Regions from separate parts of the Streptomyces sp. NBC_00224 genome, predicted to be linked through region 2. Evidence: riboswitches for the same ligand, from Rfam matches in the RefSeq annotation. Region 2 holds a riboswitch; each other region holds the start of a gene.
The links. Region 2 has a riboswitch for thiamine pyrophosphate ahead of thiO (glycine oxidase ThiO). Riboswitches for the same ligand answer to the same signal wherever they lie in the genome.
Positions count from the first base shown of each region.

Region 1: another riboswitch for thiamine pyrophosphate. It lies ahead of thiC (phosphomethylpyrimidine synthase ThiC); the one in region 2 lies ahead of thiO (glycine oxidase ThiO).
Region 3: another riboswitch for thiamine pyrophosphate. It lies ahead of OG965_RS29035 (thiamine ABC transporter substrate binding subunit); the one in region 2 lies ahead of thiO (glycine oxidase ThiO).

Region 1 is NZ_CP108106.1:4,833,952-4,837,220, reverse strand. It holds gene thiC (phosphomethylpyrimidine synthase ThiC) at 24-1,802, opposite strand; TPP riboswitch at 1,795-1,929, opposite strand; gene OG965_RS21555 (YibE/F family protein) at 2,001-3,269, shown strand, end outside.
Region 2 is NZ_CP108106.1:2,985,200-2,988,468, reverse strand. It holds gene OG965_RS13325 (thiazole synthase) at 1-377, opposite strand, end outside; gene thiS (sulfur carrier protein ThiS) at 381-596, opposite strand; gene thiO (glycine oxidase ThiO) at 593-1,789, opposite strand; TPP riboswitch at 1,787-1,900, opposite strand; gene OG965_RS13310 (NAD(P)/FAD-dependent oxidoreductase) at 2,021-3,184, shown strand; gene OG965_RS13305 (Rv2175c family DNA-binding protein) at 3,228-3,269, shown strand, end outside.
Region 3 is NZ_CP108106.1:6,469,997-6,473,265, reverse strand. It holds gene OG965_RS29040 (ABC transporter permease) at 1-853, opposite strand, end outside; gene OG965_RS29035 (thiamine ABC transporter substrate binding subunit) at 892-1,989, opposite strand; TPP riboswitch at 2,066-2,175, opposite strand; gene rlmN (23S rRNA (adenine(2503)-C(2))-methyltransferase RlmN) at 2,194-3,269, opposite strand, start outside.

The DNA.
Region 1 (3,269 bases), 1.8 Mb from region 2:
CGTGAAACATCGGTACGCGGACGTCACTCCGCGATCGGCAGATAGACGCGGTTGCCCGCCTCGGCGAACTCCTTGGACTTCTCCGCCATCCCGGCCTCGATGTCCCCCGCCGCCAGATCCCCGCCGTGCTGGCGCCGGATGTCCTGCGAGATCTTCATCGAGCAGAACTTCGGCCCGCACATCGAGCAGAAGTGCGCGGTCTTCGCCGGCTCGGCGGGCAGCGTCTCGTCGTGGAACTCCCGGGCGGTGTCCGGGTCGAGGGCCAGATTGAACTGGTCCTCCCAGCGGAACTCGAAGCGGGCGTCCGAGAGCGCGTCGTCCCAGTCCTGGGCGCCCGGGTGCCCCTTGGCGAGGTCGGCCGCGTGCGCCGCGATCTTGTAGGTGATGACGCCCGTCTTCACGTCGTCGCGGTTCGGCAGGCCCAGGTGCTCCTTGGGCGTGACGTAGCAGAGCATCGCGGTGCCCCACCAGGCGATCATCGCCGCGCCGATGCCGGAGGTGATGTGGTCGTACGCCGGGGCGACGTCGGTGGTCAGCGGGCCGAGCGTGTAGAACGGCGCCTCCTCGCAGATCTCCTGCTGGAGGTCGATGTTCTCCTTGATCTTGTGCATCGGGACGTGGCCCGGGCCCTCGATCATCGTCTGGACGTTGTGGCGCTTGGCGATCGTGTTGAGCTCACCGAGCGTGCGCAGCTCGGCGAACTGCGCCTCGTCGTTGGCGTCCGCGATGGAGCCCGGGCGCAGGCCGTCGCCCAGGGAGTACGTCACGTCGTACGCCGCGAGGATCTCGCACAGCTCCTCGAAGTTCTCGTACAGGAACGACTCCTTGTGGTGCGCGAGGCACCAGGCGGCCATGATCGAGCCGCCGCGCGAGACGATGCCGGTCTTGCGGCGGGCGGTGAGCGGCACGTACCGCAGGAGCACCCCGGCGTGGACCGTCATGTAGTCGACGCCCTGCTCGGCCTGCTCGATGACCGTGTCCTTGTAGACGTCCCAGGTCAGCTCCTCGGCGCGGCCGTCGACCTTCTCCAGCGCCTGGTAGAGCGGCACGGTGCCGATCGGGACGGGGGAGTTGCGCAGCACCCACTCGCGGGTGGTGTGGATGTTGCGGCCGGTGGAGAGGTCCATGACCGTGTCGGCGCCCCAGCGGGTGGCCCAGGTCATCTTGTCGACCTCCTCCTCGATGGAGGAGGTGACGGCGGAGTTGCCGATGTTGGCGTTGACCTTCACCAGGAACCGCTTGCCGATGATCATCGGCTCGATCTCGGGGTGGTTGACGTTGGCGGGCAGCACCGCGCGCCCGGCCGCGATCTCCTCGCGCACGACCTCGGGCGAGACGTTCTCGCGGATCGCGACGTACTCCATCTCCGGGGTGATCTCGCCCCGGCGGGCGTACGCGAGCTGGGTGACGGCCTGGCCGCCTCGGCCCCGGCGCGGCTGGCGCGGCCGGCCCGGGAACACCGCGTCGAGGTTCTTCAGCCCGCCACGCGGCGAGGTGTGCTTGATGCCGTCGTCCTCGGGGCGCACGGGGCGGCCCGCGTACTCCTCGGTGTCCCCGCGCGCGATGATCCAGTTCTCCCGGAGCGGGGCGAGTCCGCGGCGGACGTCCGTCTCGATGTTCGGGTCCGTGTACGGCCCGGACGTGTCGTACAGCGTGACGTCCTTGCCGTTGGTGAGGTGCACCTGGCGGACCGGCACCCGGAGGTCGGGGCGCGAGCCCTCGACGTATCCCTTGTGCCAGCCGATGGACTTCCCGGCCTCGCTCTGATTCGAGGCAGGCGTGCGTGCGTCCTGAACGGTCATGAGACCTACTCCCTACGCCGGCATTACCCGGTAACAGGTTCGGCGGTCGGCGCAGCCACTTCCGTACGGTTCGTACGGCTTTCAGCGCCCTCTCAGCCCGGTGCTCCGAGCTCCCGCGTGTGCAAAGGTGTCACCACGCTAGCGTCATCGCCAGCGCGCTGAACAGAGGGGCCCCACCGTTCTTGCGATGATCGGGCGGTGACGTCAGCAGAGCAGCCCCCCGAAGACGCCCACGGACACCCGCACGGCCAGACCTCCGGGCACACGCACAGCCACGGTCCCGCGGCGCCCGTCTCCAAGCATCTCCGCAAGGTGATCGCCGCCGTGCTGATCCCTTTCTCGGTCGCGGTGCTCGTCGGCCTGGCCGTGCTGTGGCCCGGGGGATCCCCGTCCCACCAGCGCACCGGAGTCGGCTTCGACCGCCAGACCCAGCAGGCGAAGGTCGTCGCACTCCAGAAGGTCGACTGCAAGACGGTCAACGGCGGTCAGACCCCGTCGAACGGCAACACCTCGACCGCCAAGGGCCAGGAGGCCGAGCGCTCCGATCGGGGCCTGTGCGCCAAGGCGACCATCGAGGTCACCAGCGGCAAGGAGAAGGGCCGCACCTTCACCGAGATCGTCCAGCCGGACGCTCCGCGCCAACTGCACAAGGGGCAGGGCGTGATCGTCGCGTACGCCCCCGACGCCCCGCACGACCTGCAGTATTCGGTGACCGATGTGAACCGGCGGCTCCCGATGGCGCTGCTCGCGGGCATCTTCGCCCTCGCGGTCGTGGTCGTCGGCCGGCTGCGCGGGGTGATGGCGCTCGTCGCGCTGGTCGTCTCGTTCGCCGTGCTGACCCTGTTCATCCTGCCGGCGATCCTCCAGGGCTCCAATCCGCTGCTGGTCGCGGTGGTCGGGTCGAGCGCGATCATGCTGATCGCGCTGTACATGTGCCACGGCCTGTCGGCGCGCACCTCGGTCGCCGTGCTCGGCACGCTGGTCTCGCTCGTCCTGATCGGGCTGCTCGGGTCGCTCTTCATCGGCTGGGCCTCGCTGACCGGTAACACCGACGACAACACCGGCCTGATCCACGCGCTGTACCCGAACATCGACATGTCCGGTCTGCTGCTGGCCGGCGTGATCATCGGATCGCTCGGGGTGCTCGACGATGTGACGGTCACCCAGACGTCGGCGGTCTGGGAGCTCCACGAGGCCAATCCGACGATGGGTCCGCGCGGGCTGTACCGGGCGGGCATCCGGATCGGCCGCGACCACATCGCGTCGGTGGTCAACACCCTGGTCCTGGCGTACGCGGGCGCGGCGCTGCCGCTGTTGCTGCTGTTCTCGATCGCGCAGAGCAGCGTGGGGACGGTGGCCAACAGCGAGCTGGTCGCCGAGGAGATCGTCCGGACGCTGGTGGGCTCGATCGGCCTGGTGGCCTCGGTCCCGGTGACCACCGCCCTCGCGGCGCTGGTGGTCTCGGCC
Region 2 (3,269 bases):
CCGTCGTCGACCAGCACTTCCGCCGCGTCCAGGAGCTCGATCGGATCGGGCAGCAGGGTGCGCTCGTCGGCGACCACCTCCAGCTTGACCCAGTCCGTGCCGAGCGCCTCGCGCGCGAGGCGGGCGGTCAGTACGGCCTCCCCGGCGGTGAAGCAGCCCGCCGTGTTCGGCAGCACGCTGATGTTCAGCTTCTCCAGGACGGACAGGACCGAGCCCTGCACCGTCGGGTCGAGGCGGCGCATCGCGACGGTCGTCAGCTCGGTGCCGGAGGCGGCGAGCGAGCGCTCCAGGATGTCGAGGCTCGGCGCCCCGCCGGTGCCCATGATCAGCCGCGAGGTGAAGGTCGTACCGCCGAGGGTGAACAGGTCGTCGGCCATGGCTCAGCCTCCCTGGACGGCGGTCAGGACCTCGACGCGGTCGCCGTCGCCGAGCGTGGTGCGCGGCCATTCGCTGCGCGGTACGACCGCCTCGTTGACGGCGGCGGCGACGCCCGCGGGTGCCGGGGTCAGGGTGGCGACGAGTACGTCCAGTGTGGTGCCGGCGGCGAGGTCGCGCGCCTCGCCGTTGACGGAGACGGTCGTCGGGGAGACGGTCATGCGGTCAGCTCCTGCGGTACGGACTCCACCGGGGCGGAGGTGAAACGGCGGGGGGTGAAGGGGCGCGCCTCGTCGGGCAGTTCGCCGGTGGCCAGCGCGTGCGCCAGCGCGTCGCCGGTGACGGGGGTGAGCAGCACCCCGTTGCGGTAGTGGCCGGTGGCCAGGTGCAGGCCGGGCAGGGCGGTCGGGCCGAGCAGCGGCGCGTTGTCGGGGGAGCCGGGGCGCAGCCCCGCGCGGGTCTCGGTCAGCGGCAGTTCGGTGATGCCGGGCACCAGCTCGTGCGCGTCGCGCAGCAGCTCGTAGACGCCGCCCGCGGTGACCGTGGTGTCCCAGCCCAGCTCCTCGCTGGTGGCGCCGACGACGAGCTCGCCGTCGGCGCGCGGCACCAGGTAGACGTGGCTGCCGCGGACCACCGCGCGGACCGTGCGGGACAGGAACGGCGCGTACGCGGGCGGCACGGTCAGCCGCAGCACCTGGCCCTTGACCGGGCGCACCGGCGGCCGCAGCTCCTCCGGGACCCCGGCGAGCCGTCCGCTGAGGCTGCCGCCCGCGAGGACGACCTGGTCGGCGGCGAGCTCGGTGCCGTCGGCCAGGACGGCCCCCGCGGCCCGCTCGCGGACCACCGAGAGCCGTTCGGCCCAGGCGCGGTGGAACACCACCCCGGCCCGCTCGCACGCCGTGAGCAGGGCCCTGGTGAGGCGGCGCGGGTCGATCTGGTGGTCGCCGTCGACCCGCAGTCCGCCGCGCACCCCGGGCGCCAGCATCGGTTCGAGGCGGCGGCACTCGCGCCCGGTCAGCCACTGGGAGTCGAGCCCCGAGCGCTGCTGGAGCGCGTGCAGCTCGCGCAGATGGGCACGGTCGTCGGCGTCCAGGGCCACCGCGAGGGTGCCGCAGGCGCGGTAGCCGGTGCCGAGGCCGCTCGCCTGCTCCAGCTCGGCCACGAAGTCCGGGTAGCGCCTGGCGGAGGCCAGGTTGAGGCCGAGCAGGGTCTCCTCGCCGTAGTGGAGCTCGGTGACGGCGGCGAGCATGCCCGCCGCGACCTGGGCGGCGCCGCCGCCGGGCGCGGGGTCGGCGAGCGCGGTGCGCATACCGCGCTGCGCCGCCCGCCAGGCCGTGACGAGGCCGATGATGCCGCCCCCCACCACCAGTACGTCCGACCCGTGGGGAATTGCCCCGTTTTGGGATGACTGCATGGGCGTCCAGCCCCTCCCTTCGCCGGCATGACCCGGATCAGGTTCGTACGGTCGGAGGCCGCTGCAGCCTCCCTCTCAGCCCGGTGCGTCCGGGCTCCCGCGAGTGCTTGTACGTGCGTCAGGCTAACGCCTGACCGGTTTCCTGACGAACTGTCAGATGTTTATGGTGATCGGGTGAGCGAAAAGCAGACGCATTCCGAACAGCGCCACGTGGTGGTCGTCGGCGCGGGCATGGCCGGGGTCCAGACCGCCGTGGCCCTGCGCGAACAGGGCTTTCCCGGCCGGATCACCCTCATCGGCGCCGAGCCCCACCAGCCGTACGACCGGCCACCGCTCTCCAAGGCGGTGCTGCTCGGCAAGGCCGAGGGTTCAGCCTTCGAGGTGGACTTCGAGGGCCTCGGAGTCGAGCTGCGCCTGGGCGAGACCGTCACGGACGTACGCGCGCGTGAGCACGAGATCGACACCGCGTCCGGGCCCGTCCCGTACGACGCGCTGGTGATCGCCTCCGGCGCGGAGCCGATCACGCTGCCCGGCATCGAGGGCCTTCCCGACGTCCATCTGCTGCGCACCCTCGACGACGCCGGGCGGCTGCGCGCGGTACTGAGCGCCCAGCGCCGCGTCGTGGTCGTCGGGGCGGGCTGGATCGGGGCCGAGTTCGCCACGGCCGCGCGCGAGGCGGGGTGCGCGGTCACCGTCGTGGAGGCCGCCGACCGCCCGCTGGCGGGCGCGCTGCCCGCCGAGGTCACCGAGCCGATGGCCGGCTGGTACGCGGAGAGCGGCGCCGAACTGCTCACCCACGCGCGCGTGGCGGCCGTCGAACCCGGAGCCGTCGTCCTGGCGGACGGCCGCCGGCTCCCGGCCGACGCGGTCGTCGTCGGCATCGGCGCCCGGCCCACCACCGACTGGCTGGCGGGAACCGGCATCGAGCGGGGTGCGGAGGGCGCGGTCACGGCCGACGACCGGCTGCGCACCTCGCTGCCCGACGTCTACGCGGTCGGGGACTGCGCCTCCTTCCCTTCGGGAAGGTACGGAGAGCGGCTGCTCATCCACCACTGGGACAACGCGCTGCAGGGGCCGCGCACGGTGGCGGCGGACATCGTCGGCGAGGCGGTCCGGCCGTACGACCCGGTGCCGTACTTCTGGTCCGAGCAGTTCGGCAGGTTCGTGCAGTACGTCGGCCACCACGGCGGCGCCGACCGGCTGCTGTGGCGCGGCGACCCGGAAGGCGCCGCGTGGACGGTCTGCTGGCTGCGCGAGGGGCGGCTCGTCGCCCTCCTGGCCGTCGGCCGACCGCGCGATCTGGCGCAGGGCCGCAAGCTCATCGAGGCAGGTGCGACGCTGGATCCGGTCCGTGCGGCCGACCCGTCCGTCCCCCTCAAGGCCGCAGTCGGCTGACCTCCGGCTACCGAGTGTCAGTCCGGGATGGCACGCTTGTCCCGTGACCGAGATTGACGCAAAAACCGATGCACTCGTCCCCGCC
Region 3 (3,269 bases), 3.5 Mb from region 2:
CCGCGAGCAGCGTCCACTGTCCCGCGCCGCGCGGGCGCCGGGCCGTGCGCGCGGGGTCGACGAGCTTCAGGGCGCTCTCGCGCCGCCGTACCGTCCAGGCGTGCACGGCGAGGACCGCGCCGACCGCGGCGAACTGGACGAGGGTCAGGACCGCGGCGGTGGGCAGGTCGAGGAGCTGGGCGGTCTGGCGGTAGATCTCCACTTCGAGCGTGGAGAAGGTGGGGCCGCCGAGGATCTGCACGACGCCGAACGAGGTGAACGTGAAGAGGAAGACCATCAGGGCGGCGGCCGCCACGGCGGGCCCGAGCGCGGGCAGGGTCACCGTGCGCCACGCCGCGAACCGGGAGGCGCCGAGGACCCGGGCGGCTTCCTCCTGGCGCGGGTCGAGCTGTGCCCACAGGCCGCCGACGGTCCGTACGACGACCGCGTAGTTGAAGAAGACATGCGCGAGCAGGATCGCCCACACCGTGGTGTCGAGCCGTACGCCCCACAGCTCGTCAAGGAGCCCGCCCCGGCCGAGCAGCGCCAGGAAGGCGGTGCCGACGACGACGGTGGGCAGCACGAAGGGGACCGTGACCACGGCCCGCAGCAGCTGGCGGCCGGGGAAGTCGAAGCGCGCGAAGACGTACGCGCCGGGCAGCGCGATCAGCAGGGTGAGCGCGGTGGAGGCGAGCGCCTGCCAGGTGGTGAACCACAGGACGTGCCCGATGTCCGGGTCGGTGATCACCTCGCCGATCCGGCCGAGGTGCCAGACGCCGTCGACGCGCAGCCCGCGGCCGACGATCGCGGCCACGGGCCAGGCGAAGAAGAGCGCGAAGAACGCGAGCGGCAGGGCCATCAGGCCGAGCCGCACCGCGTTCGCGCGCACCCTCTTCGCGCCGGGCGTGCGGCTTACTTCAGCACGAGCGAGGACCACGACTTGACCCACTGCTCACGGTTCTTGGAGATCTTCTCCGGAGCGACGTCGTGCGTTTCGGTGACCGTGGCGCCGAACTTGGTGAACAGCTCGGGCAGCTTGGCGTCCTTGAGCACCGGGTTCACGAACATGTTGAGCGGCATGTCCTCCTGGAACTTCTTGGAGATCAGGAAGTCGAGGAGCGCCTTGCCGCCCGCCTCGTTCTTGGCGCCCTTGAGGAGCCCGGCGAACTCGGTCTGGCGGAAGCAGGTGCCGGTGGCGACGCCGGTGGGGGCCTCGGTGGGCTGCGGCTTGGCGTACAGGACCTCGACGGGCGGGCTGGAGGCGTAGGAGACGACCAGCGGGCGGTCGCCCTTGGCCTTCTTGCCGCCGGCCGAGCCGGAGAAGTCCTGGTTGTAGGCCTGCTCCCAGCCGTCGACGACCTTGACGCCGTTGTCCTTGAGCTTCTTCCAGTAGTCCTGCCAGCCGTCGTCGCCGTACTGGGCGGCGCTGCCGAGCAGGAAGCCCAGGCCCGGCGAGGAGGTCGCCGCGTTCTCGGTGACCAGCAGGTTCTTGTACTCGGGCTTGATCAGGTCGGCGAAGGAGCTCGGCGGGCTGAGCTTCTTGTCCGCGAAGTACTTCTTGTCGTAGTTGACGCAGATGTCGCCGGTGTCGATCGGCGTGACCCGGTGCCTGCCCTGGTCGAGCTGGACGGCCGCGGGGACGGCGGCGAGGCCCTTCGCCTCGTACGGGGTGAAGATCCCGTTGTCGAGGGCGCGCGAGAGCAGGGTGTTGTCGACGCCGAAGAAGACGTCGCCGCGCGGGGAACCCTTGGTGAGGATCTCCTGGTTGAGCGCCGCGCCCGCGTCGCCGCTCTTGAGGACCTTGACCGTGTAGCCGGTCTGCGCGGTGAACTCCTTGAGCACCGCGTCGGAGGCGGCGAACGAGTCGTGGCTGACCAGCGTGACGGTCTTGGACATGGTGCCGCCGTCGGACTTGCCGGCGCCGTCGTCCTTGCCGCCGCACGCGGCGAGCGTACTGACCCCGAGGGCGGCGGCGAGCGCGCCGGCCGCCAACTTCTTCGTACTGCGCATGGTTGTGGATCCTCCTGGTGGGACCAGGAAGAGACGCGGCCCTGCTCACCGGGCGGCGGCGAGCAGGGCGCAACAGCTTGAGTGATGACCGAACTTCCTACCCAGAATGACCTGGGCAAGGTTCAGAGGGTCTGCGACCTGACGGTGTCGCACTCTCAGCGCTGTGGCGCTCCCCTGTCGGAATATGCAAATTTCGAGCCCAGACTACCTCTCGGACGCGGCGAGCTGTCCGCACGCTCCGTCGATCTCCTGGCCACGGGTGTCCCGGACGGTGACCGGCACCCCGTGGGCGGCGATGGCCTCGACGAACGCCTTCTCGTCCTCGGGGCGCGAGGCGGTCCACTTCGAGCCCGGCGTCGGGTTCAGCGGGATCAGGTTGACGTGGACGCGCTTGCCCTTGAGGAGGCGGCCGAGCAGGTCACCGCGCCAGGCCTGGTCGTTGATGTCGCGGATCAGTGCGTACTCGATCGAGATGCGGCGGCCGGACTTCTCCGCGTACTCCCACGCCGCGTCCAGGACCTCGCGGACCTTCCAGCGCGTGTTGACCGGGACCAGGGTGTCGCGCAGCTCGTCGTCCGGCGCGTGCAGCGACACGGCGAGGCGGCACTTGAAGCCCTCGTCGGCGAAGCGGTGCATGGCCGGGACCAGGCCGACGGTGGAGACGGTGATGCCGCGCTGGGACAGGCCCAGGCCGTCGGGCTCGGGGTCGGTGAGGCGGCGGATGGAGCCGACGACCCGCTTGTAGTTGGCGAGCGGCTCGCCCATGCCCATGAAGACGATGTTCGACAGGCGCGCCGGGCCGCCGGGGACCTCGCCGTCGCGCAGTGCGCGCATGCCGTCGACGATCTGGTGCACGATCTCGGCGGTCGACAGGTTGCGGTCCAGGCCCGCCTGGCCGGTCGCGCAGAACGGGCAGTTCATACCGCAGCCGGCCTGCGAGGAGATGCACATGGTCACCCGGTCGGGGTAGCGCATCAGGACCGACTCGACGAGCGTCCCGTCGTGCAGCCGCCACAGCGTCTTGCGGGTGGTGTCGTCGTCGCACGAGATGTGCCGCACCACCGACATCAGGTCCGGCAGCAGCTCCTCCTGGAGCCGGGTGCGCGCGGCCGCGGGGATGTCCGTCCACTCGGCCGGGTCGTGCGCGTACCGCGCGAAGTAGTGCTGCGAGAGCTGCTTGGCGCGGAACGGCTTCTCGCCGATCGCGGCGACAGCCTCTTTCCGCTCGGCGGGCGAGAGGTCGGCGAGGTGCCGCGGCGGCTTCTTGGCTCCGCGGGGGG